Regions from separate parts of the Bacillus sp. V33-4 genome, predicted to be linked through region 3. Evidence: riboswitches for the same ligand, from Rfam matches in the RefSeq annotation. Region 3 holds a riboswitch; each other region holds the start of a gene.

Region 1 (5,841 bases), on a different contig from region 3:
TTAGCCTCTCAGTAAGTAAACCCTATCACTGTGTGAAAAAATGTAGCGAAAAATGAAAAGGAGCGAACAATATGCAATATCAATTGGGTGATACTTTTATTACAAAGGAAGACCTTGAATTAAATAACGGTGTTGTCAAAAAGGGGTCCACTGGCGTAATCGATGAAATCCAATCGGATCATGATTATGATGATGGTGGACAGCCCGTACCGTACCGGATTTGGTTTAGTCATTTCAATCACTACAAAGTGAATGACACGAATGATCCAAATCCAAGGGAAACCTATTATTGGTTTAATGACAGGGACATTGAACAATATATGGAAAAGGTCGTAAATCTCCATTAAAATACGAATGGCTAAAACAATAGATATAATTACCAAAACCGGCATACAGTTGAACTGTAGCCGGTTTTAGCTTTCACTACATCACCTTTTATAAAATATGTACGATCTACCGATAAACCAACCTGAGAATGTTCTTTCGAAATTTCGGTTTAAAATGTTGAAATAGATAAAAACTAGGGCAGTAGAACTTATCACAATTTGTCAGGGGGATGACAGTGGAATTCTTGGGAATGGAACTATCAACACTTATAAAAGTCATAGGTGTAGATCTGATCTTAAGCGGAGATAATGCAATCGTTATTGCGCTGGCCGCTCGAAATGTACCACCCGAACATCGGAGAAAAGCGATATTTTGGGGTACACTGGGCGCGATCATTTTACGGTTAATTTTCGCTGCAATTATTGTCTGGTTATTGGGAATACCTTTTATATCTTTCATTGGTGGACTCTTATTGCTTCAGATTGCTTATAAGTTGCTAGCCGGAAAAGAAAAAGAACACAAAGCCGGTGGCGCAACAGTGGCAGCGGCTGTGAGAACGATCATTATCGCAGATGCCGTAATGTCCCTTGACAATGTCTTGGCATTAGCGGGTGTCGCACATGGATTCGTCCCGATTTTGGTTGGTATTTTAATTTCTATTCCAATCATTGTTTGGGGCAGCCAGCTATTATTGCGCGTAATGGAAAAATTCCCGTTCATCATTTATGCTGGTGCCGGGCTGTTGGCATATACTGCGGGAGAAATGATGATTGAAGACGAAACAATAGAAGCATTTCTTCATTCTGTCGTTCCCGGCTTAGTCGACGAGATCCACACGTGGCTTCCAATTGTCTTAGTCATTTTAGTGGTAGGTGTTGGGTATTTTAGAAGAAGGGACAATCTTCTCAAAACTACTGATGTTATTTAAATATGTTTACATAGCGTCAGTGCGAAAAAAGGACTGACACAGTTGTTTATTGACAGACTGTCGGGAAATTGGTAGAAGTAATTGATTCCCGAACAGGATTAACGAAAAAATAGAAGGTCGGATTGAGTTTTGTAAGGATATTCCGGCGAAATTTAATTATCATATAAATGAATCCTAAGGCATGAGTATAATTACCTATTTTTGTTATAAAATGGCGAAAAATGTTGAAATTTCCCTTCTAAAGTTTTACTATCATATTAATCAAATGTAAAACGGCAAACTTGTTGAAAGACAAGGACGCAAAGCCACGAGTCTAAGGTCATCGTACTAGGATAGTCGGGTTGCCAAAAAGTTCGGGAAAAATCATCGGTAAATGGTGCTTGAAAACCATTTATACAACAAGTCCACCAACTTTTTCGGTGGATTTTTTTGTATAAAAATTTAAGCGAGGCTTACGGGTACAATTATTCAATTTACGTAACTTCTTAGTTTTAAAGCTTAAAGAATCATAGGTGAGGAAGCGATGATAAATGGAGTTAATTAATTGTATTCAATGTCATGAAATATTTGTACATTCCGGAACAGCCGAACAGCTTTGCGCTAAATGCGCCCAACAGGAGAGCGTATTACTTCGCGAAGTAAAACATTATTTAAGACGTAAACCAAAAGCAACGATCCTGGAAATACAAGAGGATTTAAATATCCCTTCAAATATCGTTATACGCTGGAAAAAAGAAAATCGGATTTGAATTTATGAATGCAACATTAACACATAAAAAAGGGAGAGAGTTAGTGGTGGAAAGAATAAAATCGGGAAAAGCGAAGAAAGGCGACACGATTCTTTTTGAACGAAAAGATACTTCATGTGAAGGCGAAGTGTTTCTTGTCAGGGAAAACAGTGTACTGGTTGAAATTTCACGGGAAGCTGCCCGAATTTTTGGATACGAGACTCCAAATACAGTGGTGGGACATGGGAATTATATGATTATTAAGAAAGTATAGTCAAGCCAAAGTAGCCAGGTTAACAAGAAATAGAGGAGAAGAGATCATGCAGCTTTCTGAGTTAATTTCGAAAATAAATAAAAGTGTAGAGGATCTGGATCTTATTTCAACAAGAAAGCTTATCGAAGCCAACATAACAATTCTTAATCAGAATAAAAATCTCCTGAAAAGTAATGCCAGGGAATTACTCGAATTCTTAACTAATAGTTTGGATAATGAAGATAAACCACTGACACGCCAGGAATTGGGGGCTATCAATTCAATAAACGCTTACGCCTCAAGATTTGACGTGAGAGGGCTGAAGATTAGTATAAAGGATAAAGCGCAATTGCTGTTGCGCAAAGATGTCATTCTTTACCTGAATTCTGATGCTAAAATTTTATTAGAGGGACTAGGAGCTATAACAAAAGACGACCAGCAATGAGGTCGTTTTTTTTATGGGGATTTTTCTTTCTATTATTTTCATGAGGAAACAGCTGTAGCTGCCCAATCTCTTGCCCAGCTGGCAGAGGAGCTGAACCAGTCGGTATCCGGTTTTAAAGTGAACTAAATATGATAGAATAATAGATAGTTGACCCCAATCCGATGAATGAAGGATTGGGGTTGCCTAATTGAATAGAGGTAGTGTATTGTCGATAGCTCTATATGAGCGTCAAATATTTATTAATTGGAGGAAATACACAGAATGAATCTTACACAATCCCAGCCGGTTTCCATACTTATGGATGGTATGCTTTCGTCATTAGACCATGTCGTTCCCGTCCCCTATGAAAAAGGAAGCCCGCAAAGTCTGGAAAACTATCTAAACCTTCAATTTGGTGTGTTAATCGGACTTACAGGTGATCTGAAAGGAAAGATTATTTATAAAGGTGATCAGGAGTTATTCGGTTCACTTGGAGAAGCCATGTATGGGATGCCGATGGAGGGAGAGATGTTGAAATCTTTTGCCGGTGAACTTGGTAATATGATCTCAGGAGGGTTATGCGCAAACGTATTTCAACAGGGAATTTCACTGGATATCACATCTCCGACGATCATGGAAGGGGATTCCAAAATATCAGGTTTTAAGAAGGGAATCCAGTTTGTTGTTACTTTTAAAGAAAAGGGGAATCTCATCATTTATTTTTTACTCGATTGATGTGATTGTCCAAGAAATGAACGCGATAACACGATTTTTATTTTTTCACAAAATGCAGAAAATGAAAGAACTATAATATATAATAGAAAGAGGTTTTTACTTTTTTATGGCAAAAGTCTTAATAACGGATGATGCAGCATTTATGAGATTGTTACTAAAAGATATGATTATTAAAGCAGGACATGAAGTTGTTGGTGAGGCTGAAAACGGACTGGTGGCCGTTGAAAAATATAAAGAGCTTCAACCGGACCTCGTGACAATGGATATTACAATGCCGGAAATGGACGGCGTTCATGCAGTGAAAGAAATTAAAAAAATCGACCCTAATGCCAAAATCATTATGTGCTCGGCAATGGGGCAGCAGGATATGGTGGTCGAAGCCATTCAGGCAGGTGCGAGAGAGTTCATTGTCAAGCCCTTTTCAAGTGAACGAATTGAAGAGGCATTAAGCAAATTATTGTAAAAGAATGACTTTGGAAATTTAGCTTTACGGAGGGACATATGCTCCTTGTTTACTCTTTGTCATTATTATTTTTAATTACTGTCTATCTCTTCGTTAAAGAGAATCGAGTTATCGGGTCAGTTCAAAATGAAACGGACTTGAATGAAATTTGGACGTTTCTAGAAAAATATGGTGGTAATCATACCTCTCATTTAAGCTTTTTAAATGACAAATTGTTTTATTGGGCGAAAAATGAACAAGTTTTGCTTACTTATCAAAAGGTAGGCAAAACTTGCGTCGTTTTAGGGGACCCGGTTGGGAAAGAATCATTCATAAAAGACGCAATAAAGGAATTTAAACAATTTTGTTACCGGTCAGGTAATGAGCCGGTTTTTTATCATGTTTCTCCACGTTTTTTAGATGATTATATACAAAAGGGATACCATTCGGTTAAGGTTGGCGAAGAAGCGAGAATTCGCATACCGGAGTTTTCGACGGTCGGGAAAAAGAAAACGCGGCTTCGAACGCCGATCAATAAATTCGAACGGAACGGTTACCGTTTTTCTGTTTTATTTCCGCCGCATTCAGCACTGTTAAAAAATGAGTTAAAAGCCGTATCGGATTCCTGGCTCGGCAATCGGAAAGAAAAGGGGTTTTCGGTCGGTTTTTTTTGCGAAAATTATCTTGCCCGTTTTCCGCTGGCTATTGTTGCGGGTCCAGATGGCAAAATCATTGCTTTTGCGACGCTTGCATGTAACCAGCAACTGAAGAATCGGACAATTACGATCGATTTAATGCGCTACTTGCAGGACAGCCCGTCCGGAACGATGGATTTTCTGTTTGTATCAATATTTAACTGGTGTAAGGAACAGGGCTATGAGTGGTGCAGCCTGGGAATGTCGCCACTAGCCAATTTAGGAGAATCAGAGAGGTTTAACTTGGCCGAGTTGATCGGACAGTTCATCTATAAAAGAGGCAATTACTTGTACAATTTTAAAGGGCTCTATGAATATAAAAATAAATTCGAACCGCTGTGGGAATCACGGTATCTTGTATATAAAAAACATACCCTGCCAATTATATTTGTTCAGATTACCCTGTTGATTCACCGCAAGCACAAGGCTGACATCAAAGAGGCTGCGGTCACTTATTTGAAACGGAGAATCAGAAGGGCGGGGTGAGGGATGGCAATCTTCATATGATCGAAGAATACGACATTGGCGGCAATCCAAGAGATGAGGGACTTCTCCCAAGCTCACTTGCCTAATTTTGTCCTTCATCGCCTGGATGAAGGACTTTTCCTTATCTGACGTACCTAATTTTGTTCTTCATCACCTGGATGAGGGACTTTTCCCAAGCTCATTCACCTAATTTTTCCTACGGCATACTCCTGTATATCTAGACAACTTCATTCGTTTTTCGGTTTAGCTTGTTACTTTGTGAAATTGACTTGTGTGTTAAGAAATCGTAAATTATTTCAAATAAATGTTTCTTGTTAAAGTATTAAAACGAATTCGCCGCAAAGCCATATCTTCAGTTACATGTAAAATATTTAGGGTATAAGTAACGACCAACTAAAAAACAATTACAATTATGATGGTTTCATACCGATAAAAGAAAGAAGACGTCGGTTCAGTAGTTAACATCTACAAGGCAAATAAAATCCAACAGAGAGTTGATAATACATGCACAATTTCATTTCAATCGTCCAATTTGTTTACTCATGGCTTTACATTGTCGTGTTTGGGATTGGAACGGTTTTTATATTCTTCCATATCTTTAAAAATTAGTTCTCAATATTACCATAGAGCTGATAAAATACGGTATCTATATACGTAATGTGTCCCGGTTTGTCTTCATTCAAGATCGTTTTTTCGATAAAATGGCAAACTTCAGCAGTTGTGCTTAATTCCAGCTCGCTTAAATACGCTTGTGTAGCTTTATGTTTTTTAAACACGGCAGGCTGATTTTGCAGGAAGGTAAAAATTTGCTCTTCCATTGGCA
Region 2 (5,841 bases), on a different contig from region 3:
GCTTTTCTGGCTTATTGTGTCCAATCTTTTTCAGGATTCTCTGAATTTAAATATCTGCTCTCACGAACATGTTCTTCGTCATTTTGATCGGCATCATCTTCCTCCATCCCATCTACTGTTTCTTGTTGTTCCTGCTCTTGATGATCGTCATTTGCAGGAGGCTTGAAATTTTCGTTCTCTGCTGGTGCTTGATCATCCCTTTCTATCTCATTCTGATCTTCTTCCTTTATACTACTGTTATCAGGAACTGGTTTTCGCCCATTTTGTTGTTCATTATCTTGATTTTGGTTTCCTGCTGGTTGTTTATTTTCTTGATCTTTATCAATTATTTCAACCTTTGAAGTATTGTTGCTGTTATTGATCTCTTCTTTTTTTACAGCCTTCGGAACCGACTTATTGTTTGAACCAACATCTGGAGTACGACTTCCAGTAGGTGAAGATTCTTCTTTAGGTAAATCATCGTGCTCAACCTTAGCTTTATTATCGTTGGGTTTAATCTTTTCTAAATGATTATTCCCCTGAACGGATTGCCGTGGTTGTTGCCCAAGCTCCTTTAATTCCGCAATTGATCGGCTGCGAATCGTTTCTTTACTGATGTTGTGGCCTTTGTCTATTAGATCCTTATAGCTTACATATTTATTTATTGACAGACTTGCTTTGTGGGCTTTATCTAGAGTGTTTTTATTTTCTTTTTTGATAAACACCTCGGCATCGACCTTATTATCATTAAGTGAGACCGTCAAAGCACTTTGGATATCATCATCCAGTTCATCCAAATTTCCTCTAAGCGGCACAACCGTAACTGCTACCAGCCCTTTTTTATCCGTTTTCAAATATTTCTTTTTGACAGTATGGCGGATAAATTCATCAATAAATGTATATAAATTTTCATCTTCTGTTGAGATCGATTTAATTACTTCCTGTCCATCATCATTTACAGGAATAACTTTCAGTATATTCAACTGCTTATCGATATGAACTTCAACGGAAGGGTTAATATCAATTGCGACTACATACGAATCTTGTTGAGTCTGCGAATTGAAAAGAAAATAACCGATTACAGAGAGCACCAAAATTGCAGCAAGTGATAAATATTTAATTGGCCGGAACCGACTGGTGCTTTTTTCAGAATAGGTGTAAAGCTGGCCAATCCGAGGCACACCATCTTCAGGCCAGGGAATATTTTTAAAAATACCGCCCTCGCACATTATCACCACATATTCCTGGTTCACCTCTATAACAATTCCCTGATAGATTGTATTGTTCAGCATAATTGTTCATCTCCCGCTGGAATGCTGATATATTGAGTCAACTGGCGCCATTCCGGATGCAGCCTTAGTATGATTAACGTGATTAAATATTTTCGGTGCCTTTCGACCGTTTTAATAGAATAGCCCGTTTTTTTGCTAAAGAGTGTCGCAGGCAGGCGTTTTTTCTTCAAAAAATCCTCCACCAATTCAGGAAAGCCGACAAACTGGTGTGCCATTAAAATCATTTTATCCCTTGAATCTTTATGTTTTGGAGCATAGTGCTCCAGCTCTTCAAAAAGAATATCGAATTCGTTTAAGCTCTTCTTAAACTCCAAAATTTCCTCAATCAGTTCTTTTTCCTGTAAAGTTTGCTGGTAAGATTTAAGAGATTGCTTTTCCTCACATTCTTCATCTTGATTGAGACGATCTGCCTTTTGTTCTTTTCGAAAAAAATCGATCAGATCTCTTTTGATAAGAAGATAGGCATAATTTAAGAAGCTTCTGCCTCGCTGGCTGTTATATGTATCAATTGCACGATTAAAAGCCAGTAAGCTGACACTCGCCTCTTCTTCGCTCCAGTTAATATAACGACCGGTAATATGGCCGGCCGTATTAATGATATATGGTCGGTAATGGCGAATGATTGTTTCTCTATCTATTTCGTTCCCGTTTACCGCTGCTGAAATTAATATACCAAGCTCTGAATCTTGCAACTGACCACCCCCGAATGCCTACTAGATAATCATACTTTTAAAGTTTAAAGGGGTAAAGAAGCTTTTTAAAAGTGCTTTTAATTTTCCCGAAAAGAATTCATAAGAAAATACAAATAGAAGGAGCCAGCGGCGTGGCTCCTTTGACCTTAATTTTCTCCGTCTTCTGAATGTTCTCCTTCTTCCCCGTTTTCGTTTTTATTTTGGTTTTGTTGGTCTTTATATTGCTTTTCAGCTTGTTCTTTCGCTAATTGTTCTTGTTGTTTACGAGCTTGTTCTACTTGCTGTTTTGCTAATTTTTCTTGTTGTTTGCGAGTTTGTTCTGCTTGTTCTCTTTGCTTTTTTTCTTGCTCTGCTTGTTGCTTGCGAGCTTGTTCCTCTTTTTCCCGCTGCTGCTCTGCCAGTTCTTCTTGTCTTTCACGTTCCTGTTCAGCTGCTTCCCTGGCCGCTTGTTCCTGTTCTTTTTTACCCTTTTCTAATTCCTTTTGTTTTGAAGCAGTTTGCTCTGCTTGTTTTTTATTATTTTCTGTGTTCTCAGCTATATTATTTGAATCATTTTGCTCTTCATCATCGTCGTATTGCCCTTCGTTATCTTCTTCTTCCCTGTCGTTGGAATTTCCTTCTTCATTCTGTTCTGCCAGTTCTTCATCTGCGTCTTCTTGTAATTCTTTCAGTTCCTTTGCAACTTTTTCCTGAATTTTTTTAATTTTTTTATCAGCTTCCGCCTTGGTGATTTCACCCGTTGCGAGCTTTTCTTGAATTTTGGCAAGCTTCTCTGATGCTTCCTGCTCTATTTCCGCATATTCCTTAACTATTTCAAATTCAACCTTCTGTTTCTTAATATCTTTCAGTGATTTTTCCAATCTTTCTACCGTGGCTGTATCGTTTGATTTTTTCGCTTGTTCTATCGCCTCTTCGATTAGATCTTCTTTTTGATTAATCACTTTACCAACCAGTTTGCCCAGGTCTATATTTAACTCTTTTGCTATTTGCCCAAAGCCCATATTTTTATTCTTTAATAAATCAACAATTTCTGCTTCTGTTTTTTCGCTTTCCTCAGATAGAGCAAGAACTTTTACAATTTGTCCAAATCCCAGGCCTTCTGCACGTAGTGCTTTTACCTTTTCTGTATTTAATTCCTTAACCACGCTCGCTACTATAAAAGCTTCTTTTTTAGTAGAATTCAATTCCTCTAATTTATTGTCTGCTAATAAGTCTTCGCCAGGGATATCGAGTGCAGCAGTTTGCTCCAACTCACTTGTTAACTGATCCTTTACCTCTCCGTTCAGATCCGAATCCAATACAATCTGCGCAACCTTATCGCCCGCTTCCTGCAAGGAAACTAAGTATTCATCAATTAAGTTCGTAATATATTGATCTTGATCTGTCTCGGCTATTTCAGCTAATTCCGAAAGCCGCTCCTGAGAAAATTGAAGCAATAATTCGGTTTCCTTTACATCATTAAACGCAAAAAATAACTGCAAATCTTCAGACAGCTTATCAAAGAAATAAGTAAAACTATTGTCCGGTGTGGTACCTGCTGCAACTTGGGAAAATGGTGCGTTTACTGTATCATCAGCTGGCGCTGTGTCTCCCTCTGCATAAGCCGCAGTACTAAACAATAGGCCTCCCATGAAAACTCCGCCCGAAATGAGCCGCTTGATATTTCTGTTCATTTAACTTCTCTCCTTATAAAAAATAAGAAAAGATGAAAAAGCTATTATCTTCGTCCGCACTGGTCTGGCAGCTGGCTGACATAGGTTTTACCCCGTTAGTCCCTCTAGCTTTGCGTCGCCATTTTTCAATGGTTTTGCCTTTATCAACTTTTCTAATATTCTATACGATTCCATGTCGAAATTTGAGGGGGAAATTGGCGAAATAAAAAAATTTTTATTAACTACCGTTAAAGCAGAAGTGGGTGAATTGTTGGATTATCAGATCAAAAATATAAGAACAGGAACAAAAAAACCAAAAAGTTCTGTGCGAAAAGCAAAACCTATAATGACGTACCAATTGAAAGTATCACTAAAAGGTATCCGGCCGCCTATTTGGAGAAGGATCGAAGTGCATAGCGAGTTAACCTTCCACCAGCTGCATGAAGTGATTCAAGTATTAATGGGCTGGGAAAACTATCATTTATACAGTTTTGAATATAATGATGTTTTGATTGAGCTTCCCGAAGATGAATTAGAGACTGGGTTTTTCCTTCCTAAAATGAGGGAAACAACTGATTCACGGAAAGAAAAGCTGGGAGACTGGATCCGAACAGAAAAGGATGAATTCCTCTACACCTATGATTTCGGAGATGACTGGGAGCATATGGTGACAGTAGAAAAGATCGAGCAAGTATCTGAAAAGCTTAAATACCCTGTCTGCCTAAAAGGAAAACGCGCATGCCCACCGGAAGACGTTGGAGGTATTTACGGTTATTCAGCTCTGTTACAAGCTTTTCAAGATCAGGGGGACCGGCAACTTGATCAAGAGGAAAAGGAATACATGGAGGAGCTGCGCGAATGGTATGGACCTATTGATCCGGAGGCGTTTGACATTGATCAAGTCAACCAATCTCTTAAAAAGGTTTTGACAAACAGGAAACGATAAGAGCTTGTTTTAAGAGTGGATTGAAATTTTCCACTCTTATTTTGATCATGATAGCTTTTTCCCCCAGTCTCGTTTATGCGCACTGTCTTTTTCTGGAGAGTCTAACTTAAAGTCAACTACAAAAACCAAGTTTAGCTGAAAAAGATATAGTGGACATTAAATAAACGCCCAGTAGAGAGGTGTTATTTTGTGATCTTTTTCTGTTAAATTCTTCAAAATACCCTATTAACAAACAATATTAAACCCTTTATTCATGCAAACATACGATCATTATCGAAAATCCTGTCGTTCTTTATCGAGAACTTTTTGTTTATAGAGATTACTTATCAAGTTATTATTGGATTACTAGACAAACAGGAGGTTAAGGTAATGCCGTTATTATATATGAAAGAAATCTTTACTCCTTTAAAATTGATCGGAATTAAATTCTTCATAACAAAAGAAGGCGATAAGTATATAAAAATTTGGAATAAACCTCGAAAAAGGATTTTTAGTTAATATATTTCAATATCTACGAAAAGTATAAGGATCTTTGCTATGAGATCATTGATGATTATTGGCAAGGCCTTTTTTATTTGTCCCGCTTTCGAAATCCCCGATCTATGAAAGAAAACTCAAATTTATCAAATGTATTCTTTCAAAGGCTTCGGCTCGACTTGCTTTAAGTGTGCAATTCATATTTTTAGTCAAATAAAAAGCTAGCTTAGCAACTTGGGCCAAGCTAGCAAAAACCAAATGAATTTATTCTTCTGCCCATTTTCCACTTTAGATTCCAGGTAATAGAGAGTAAGCCCTTCTTGAATAATTCCTCCCCCGTCTCTTACTCCACATTCAAAGAAGAATCCTTCTTCACCAGCTTTAAATAAATCATATAAACTATTCCGATTGCCATCCATATAAAACCGAGTTGTTTGCTGGTTGCATCAAGGCTATACCATACGAAACCGATGATAAATAATCCGATTACCGGGAATAGCAAGTGATTTAAGTAATCTTTGCTCTTTTTCTTGCGGATAAAATAATTGATGACTGAGATATGCAAGAACAGGAATGCGGTTAATGCCCCGAAATTAACAAGAGATGCCAACCCATCGATTTTAGAAGCAAAGAACACTGTCACCACTAAAGAGATTCCTGCTACTGCAAGAGTACTGATGTATGGAGTTTGGAACTTTGGATGAATTTTAGATAGAACGCCAGGAAGCTTTTTGTCACGTGCCATGCTATATAAAATCCTGGAGATAGCTGCCTGTGCTACTAATGCATTGGCAATTCCCCAT
Region 3 (5,841 bases):
GCTGTCTATTTGAAGCGAAGCATTGATTTTATCCGCGGCATCGTTCATGTGCAAAATGCCAAAATGCGGTTGGTTTCGGGCTTTAAGCATTGCCTGGAAAAGCGAAAAACCGTTGCCGTCATCTTCTATTTTCAGTAAAATATGCTCTGTTTGATAGCTCAATAAAATCTCGATACCTGAAGCCCTTGCATGCTTTATGCTATTTTGCAGGCTTTCCTGAAACGTATCAAACAATACTTTTTCTACCATCGGGCTGAGCTCCAGTTCTTTGCCCCTAATTTCAAACTGGATATTCTGCCCATGCTCCTGCTGGACAGCTGCAATCTTTCTCGTGATCGCGGTGACAAGCCCGACCCGCTCAGTAGGATAAGGCCGCAAAGCATAAATCGATTCGCGAACTTCCTTTAAACTTTGGCGCAGCCTCATCACGCTGGCTGTTATTAATCTTTTTGTCTCATCAGGGTTCTTGTCGAATTTTTTTTCGGCTGTTTCGAGCTTCATGACAGCTCCGGCAAGTGTTTGTGCCAACCCATCGTGAATATCGCGGGCGATCCGGTTGCGTTCCTCGAGAACAATCCGTTTTTCTTTTTCAGAAAAAAGCATTCTTGTCTTCATTATAACAGCAAGCTGATTGGACAGCGTCGCAATCGATTGAACATCGTCATCCTCGAAGCTTTTCGTCCTGCTCTTGCCAACGATAAACATGCCGACTGTTTCATTTTCGACAACGAGCGGGGAGTACATGAGCGCTTTAATATCCCGATCGAAAAACGAATCCGCTATTCCGGCCTGCTTTTTGCGATTGGCGTAAATCAGCGGTTTTTTTATCTCCTCAAACCCGACAATCATTTCTGGGGACAATTCCAGATTACCATTTACTCTCCCGTCCTCGATTTCCCGTTTCCACACTCCATTCTCTTTAATCCAAAGAAGGCTGGCTTCAACATTAATGAAGTCATTAAAACTGTTTTTTAACGTTAACAACCATTCTTTTGCGGGCAGGTGTTGATTTAACTCTGTTGTGATTGAAAAGAGTGCCTTCATCCGCCGTTTTTCTTTTTTGAGCCTTACGATCGTCGAGCTTAACAGGGCAATGCCCACCAATGGTGAAAAAAAGAAAAAATAAGAAAAGAAATCAATTTCGCCGCGGTTTTGGCTGCCAAGCAAATACAAAAGCAGTCCATAGGCTAACGAGAGCGTGATACTGATTAGCTCTGTGACCATTTTTTGATTCCAATCCTTGAGCGGATATGGCTGCGGACGAATCATCAGAACGAAATCGACAATCGTGTTATTAATAATAAAAAACAAGATTAATAAAGTGCAATATTCAATGATTCCTAAAAGAGTATTTGATTCAATTCCACTTGGTAAAAAAACGCTGAGGAACGACCAAAGTTGTTCCGCTAAAAATAAGCTGACAACAAGCTGGGCGGGATTAAAAAAAATGATTCTTAAAGGGCGGCGCTGCAGGATATTCACTGACAGCACAACAACAGCGTAGATGACAAGTGTGTATGGAAGTCCATAGAGCAGGTAAAGCACGTAAACGAGCGGGAAGGTAATTGCGGTAAAGCCTCTCCAAACAGGCATTGGATAGTATTCGCTTATGAATAAAAATACAATCAGCAGCAGCATAGGAACCAAATCTGTTGGTCGATCAAAATAAAACAACTGGCAAAGAACGGTTACCCAGCCAAGAAGCGAAATGGCCGAAAGAAACAGCTTCGAATAACTTTCCCTTTTTTCAAAAAGTGCCAGGCTACTCACACCGACACCCCCTTTATCATGAATATTCTGTTAAATTGATTCTATCGATATCAGCAATAAAACACAAATTAAAAAACCCAGACTGGTCGAATGGCAGAGCCGCTGACCAATGCTGGGCCAAATCCCCTAAAGGATTTTGTTGGTGTTCATTATGGCAAAGACTGACCATCTTTACTATTCATCGAACGGGTTATCTTTTATAGTACAAAAGTTTTATCAACTGCAGGGACTTAAGGCAAGAATGGTTCCTGCTTTATAAGTGTTTATGATACATTTAAAGTGATCTTAATGGAAAAATTTCAAGAGGAGGACCGGAAGTGGCCAATATCAAGGAAGTGGCAAAAATCGCCGGTGTATCAGTTACGACGGTTTCCCGCGTCTTGAATAATCACCCGTACGTGAAGGAAGATAAGCGGAAAACTGTTTTGGACGCAATTAAAAAGCTTGATTATATCCAAAATCTGAACGCAGTAAATCTGGCAAAAGGGAAAAGTTATACGGTTGGCGTGATTCTTCCTTTTATTAACCATCCCCACTTTGGTGATATCGTCCAGGGGATTGCCAGTGCAGCACTTGAGCATAATTACCGGTTTATTATGTGCCAGACAGATTACAAGGCTGAAGAGGAGCTTAAATTTTTGCAACTGTTAAAAATGAAGCAAATTGATGGGGTTATCATTTGCTCAAAAACGAGCAGTTGGGACGAAATTGAACCGTTTTCGCAATTTGGCCCGATCGTAGCCTGCGAAGATACGCGCGGAGCCGCTATTTCTTCTGTGTTTATAGATCATTATGGAGGCTTTAAACTTGGAATGGACCATCTTATTTCGAAAGGCCATCGCAAGATTGGCTACTGCATCGCAAGAGGGCACAGCTTCAACAGCCGCCAGCGAAAAAAAGCCTATCTGGATGCGTTAGGAGAAATCGGAGCGAGCATTCACAATGATTGGATGTTTGACCAATGCATCTTTATAGAAGATGGCATAAGGGTCGTGCATGAGCTTCTTCACATGAAGGACCGGCCTACTGCATTGCTGGTCGCCTGTGACCAGGTTGCAGCAGGGATTGTAACCGAAGCGCGGAAACACGGAATTAGAGTGCCGGAGGATCTAGCTGTTATTGGTTTCGATAACCACCCAATTTCAAAAGTACTTGATATTACTACAATTGAGCATCACAGTGTTTTGCTAGGACAAAACGCTTTTAACCTCGCTTTCTCATTAATTGCTGACAACGACAATAAAGTGGAAAAGGTCGAACTTCCTTACAAGCTAATCGTACGTTCAACTGCTTAATGTTATATCCAGCCATTAATAGAAAACAAAAGAAGACTGTTCCATCGTAAGTGGATTGCAGTCTTCTTTGGGTGATAGTCGTACGGTGCGCCAAATGCTCACACAATCTTCCCGATCGGCGTTTCAAAAATTTTGTCTTCCAATCTATCCTTTGCCACCGACAAATTCCGCAGACATTCTACCTTCACCTTATCATCACAGATAAAATCGTTTAAAAGCTCGTCTTCCAATCTTGAATAGGCCGCAGAAATATAGTCCTTGCCCATTTCTTTCAGGCTTATAACCGCTGTGTATTCAAGTAGTTCTCTTTCAAAATATTCGACCGTACCAAACAAAACAGTCAACTTCATCTCCGCCTTCCCTCTCATTTACCGCCACGAAAATGGCGAACAAAAAAAACCATCCAAAAAAGATGGTGGATGCTTTATATTAAAGGAGACAAACCTTTAACAGCAGCAGCAATACCCGTTCCTTTTTGGCAACCCGACTATCATAGCTTACGCCTTAGACTCGCGGCTTTGCGTCCTTATTTTTCAATAAGTTTGCCTTTAACATTTCGTTACTTTTATACTAAAACCAATTGTGCGTTTTTTCAATCTTTTTCGGCAAATTTCTTACATTTTCGCACAAATTTAGTCATATTTTACTAGTTTACTTTTAAAAAAAACAACCTTAAACAAAAAAACAGCCTTGAAGCATTTCGCTTCAGGCTGTTTTTTTCGGCACGCCAATATCACTTCATAGCAGGCGGCTGAATTGGCGGTCCTGACGGTTCTTCAGTAGCTGCATGTGAAAGCTGCGTTTCACCTAAACTGATTACACCTAGACTCAGCAAAGCAAATAATCCAACAGAACAAAAAGTACCCAACAATTTTCTCATTAATTTTTCCCCCTTAACTGGTTTTTTCTAAATATTTAACTGCCTTTTTATGCATGCCGATTTCCCGGTAATGCAATGAAAGCAGGTGGTAAAAATGGCTCACATCATCCATATACTCACTGTTCTGTTCTAGGTATGGAATCACCTTAGTTTCTAAATATTCAATCGATTTTTCCTTCGAATCAATAGCAGTTAAATAATATCGCGCCAATATTTGATACTTTTTTATGCTCAATTGGGCCGACAGTTGCGATAGTTCATCGAAAGTTAAGTGTGCTTGCTCCATGTCTAGTAAAGAATAATAGATTTCTCCGACAGAATACAATGTGATCAAGTATTGACTCGATTGTTTACTCTGTAGAGCCAAGCTTTTGTTATAATATTTTAAGGCTTGCTCCAGATTACCCATTTTCCACTGAAGAAACCCCATATTATGATAGATTTGCGAAAGAAGATGCTGGTCATTCAACATTTCTGCATTCCGAATCAGATGCTTAAAGCAACTTAACGCCTCATCATATATTTTCGAATTCGTATAGTTGATGCCAAGCAACATTAATGAATGAAGAATTCTTTTAAAATTATGCTGATTCATGAATAATTGTAATGCGTGTTTGCCGTAATGGATCGCAAAGCTGGATTGCTTAAGCGAGCTTTTTACGAGCGCCCGATGGTATATAAGTTCACCTGTAGCAGACTCAGAATTCTTATCTGTAAGCAGCTGGTCGAATGCCTCATCCGCTTTCTTAAACTGCCCCTTTAATATTAAAAATAACGCATTATAGCTTTGATATAAATAGTTCTCATTTTGGGAAAAATTTCTTGTTTGTTTCTTTAACATATCACGCTGCTGCTCTGCTTCGACGAGGAATCGCTGAAATAGTTGGTATCTGTATTTAATAAGCTCATACTTATATAAGTATGACGAAAAAGGAATGATATTCTCCAGATCGGAGAGCTGTTCAAAGAGTTGCTGGGCCTCGTCTTTAAGATAAAAATCAATTTTATCCTTAAGTTCATTCAAGAGGAAACCGATTAATTGTTCTTGCTCACTTATCTCAGCGAGACTAATATTTAATCTGTTTAGCAGAAGCATAATTGTTTCTATGTTCGCATCTTTAGAATTGTGTTCAATTTTGCTTAAATGCGAAACAGAACAAATTCCTGCGGCGAGATCCTTAAGCGTCAGCTTTTTTTGCGTACGGTAAAATTTAATCAAAGGTCCGTATTCCATCAAAGCCACCACCTTTGCTTTTATAATAATTATAACAAAATTTTCAAAATATTCACTTAAAAAGTGGTAAAAATGCCGATTTAAAGAAACTGGTCAGAACAGAAGGGCTTATCACTTCCATCGTTTACCCCGAAAAATTTAATAGAAACATCGGAAAAACGCCTGGATCACAAGTATCCAGGCGTTCTTTTATTATAAACTAGTTTGCCAGACAGTTATCTGGCGACAGCCGGTAATCCTGACATTATTTTACCCTTGCAAATCCGAATCCGGATGCATAATCATCACCTGTTGCTGCACCGGTTCCGCCTTTAATGTCGTACTGTTTTGCGCGGTTTTGCAACTGTGCACGCAGTTGCACATGGCTTAAGGTTGGGCTTGCAGACCATATTTTCGCAGCAAGTCCGGCGACATGCGGTGTTGCCATTGAAGTTCCGCTGATTGTATTATAGTTGCCATCATACCAGGTAGATTCGATAGCGCTTCCCGGTGATGAAATTTCAACATCACGTTCTTGAATCACATAGTCTCCATCTGTGTTCGGGTTCCCTCGTGATGAGAAATTGGCAACCCGGTATGTGCCATTTTGCTGGACATTTTCAAGAGCGGCGACTGCAACCGCGTTTACCAATGCTCCCGGGTAACCGATTGTATTGCTGTTC

What was found. A riboswitch is a leader RNA that binds a small molecule or an ion and turns the genes downstream of it on or off. The one in region 3 is predicted to bind cyclic di-GMP.
Region 1: it holds a riboswitch for cyclic di-GMP, as region 3 does, so the genes downstream of both, CVD23_RS18950 (hypothetical protein) here and CVD23_RS04550 (hypothetical protein) in region 3, are expected to answer to the same signal.
Region 2: it holds a riboswitch for cyclic di-GMP, as region 3 does, so the genes downstream of both, CVD23_RS11995 (DUF5667 domain-containing protein) here and CVD23_RS04550 (hypothetical protein) in region 3, are expected to answer to the same signal.

The regions. Positions count from the first base shown of each region.
Region 1 is NZ_PGVC01000059.1:25,383-31,223, forward strand. It holds gene CVD23_RS18940 (hypothetical protein) at 72-347, shown strand; gene CVD23_RS18945 (TerC family protein) at 557-1,255, shown strand; cyclic di-GMP riboswitch class I at 1,520-1,604, shown strand; gene CVD23_RS18950 (hypothetical protein) at 1,786-2,004, shown strand; gene CVD23_RS18955 (YkvS family protein) at 2,051-2,257, shown strand; gene CVD23_RS18960 (hypothetical protein) at 2,304-2,681, shown strand; gene CVD23_RS18965 (chemotaxis protein CheX) at 2,943-3,395, shown strand; gene CVD23_RS18970 (response regulator) at 3,502-3,858, shown strand; gene CVD23_RS18975 (phosphatidylglycerol lysyltransferase domain-containing protein) at 3,897-5,018, shown strand; gene CVD23_RS18980 (MGDG synthase family glycosyltransferase) at 5,624-5,841, opposite strand, start outside.
Region 2 is NZ_PGVC01000030.1:26,645-32,485, forward strand. It holds gene CVD23_RS11985 (anti-sigma-I factor RsgI family protein) at 12-1,271, opposite strand; gene CVD23_RS11990 (sigma-70 family RNA polymerase sigma factor) at 1,265-1,963, opposite strand; gene CVD23_RS11995 (DUF5667 domain-containing protein) at 2,110-3,636, opposite strand; cyclic di-GMP riboswitch class I at 3,700-3,785, opposite strand; gene CVD23_RS12000 (plasmid pRiA4b ORF-3 family protein) at 3,962-4,561, shown strand; gene CVD23_RS12005 (APC family permease) at 5,382-5,841, opposite strand, start outside.
Region 3 is NZ_PGVC01000010.1:42,141-47,981, forward strand. It holds gene CVD23_RS04540 (GAF domain-containing sensor histidine kinase) at 1-1,770, opposite strand, end outside; gene CVD23_RS04545 (LacI family DNA-binding transcriptional regulator) at 2,088-3,065, shown strand; gene CVD23_RS04550 (hypothetical protein) at 3,164-3,415, opposite strand; cyclic di-GMP riboswitch class I at 3,540-3,622, opposite strand; gene CVD23_RS21805 (hypothetical protein) at 3,799-3,945, opposite strand; gene CVD23_RS04555 (helix-turn-helix transcriptional regulator) at 3,959-5,179, opposite strand; gene CVD23_RS04560 (S8 family peptidase) at 5,424-5,841, opposite strand, start outside.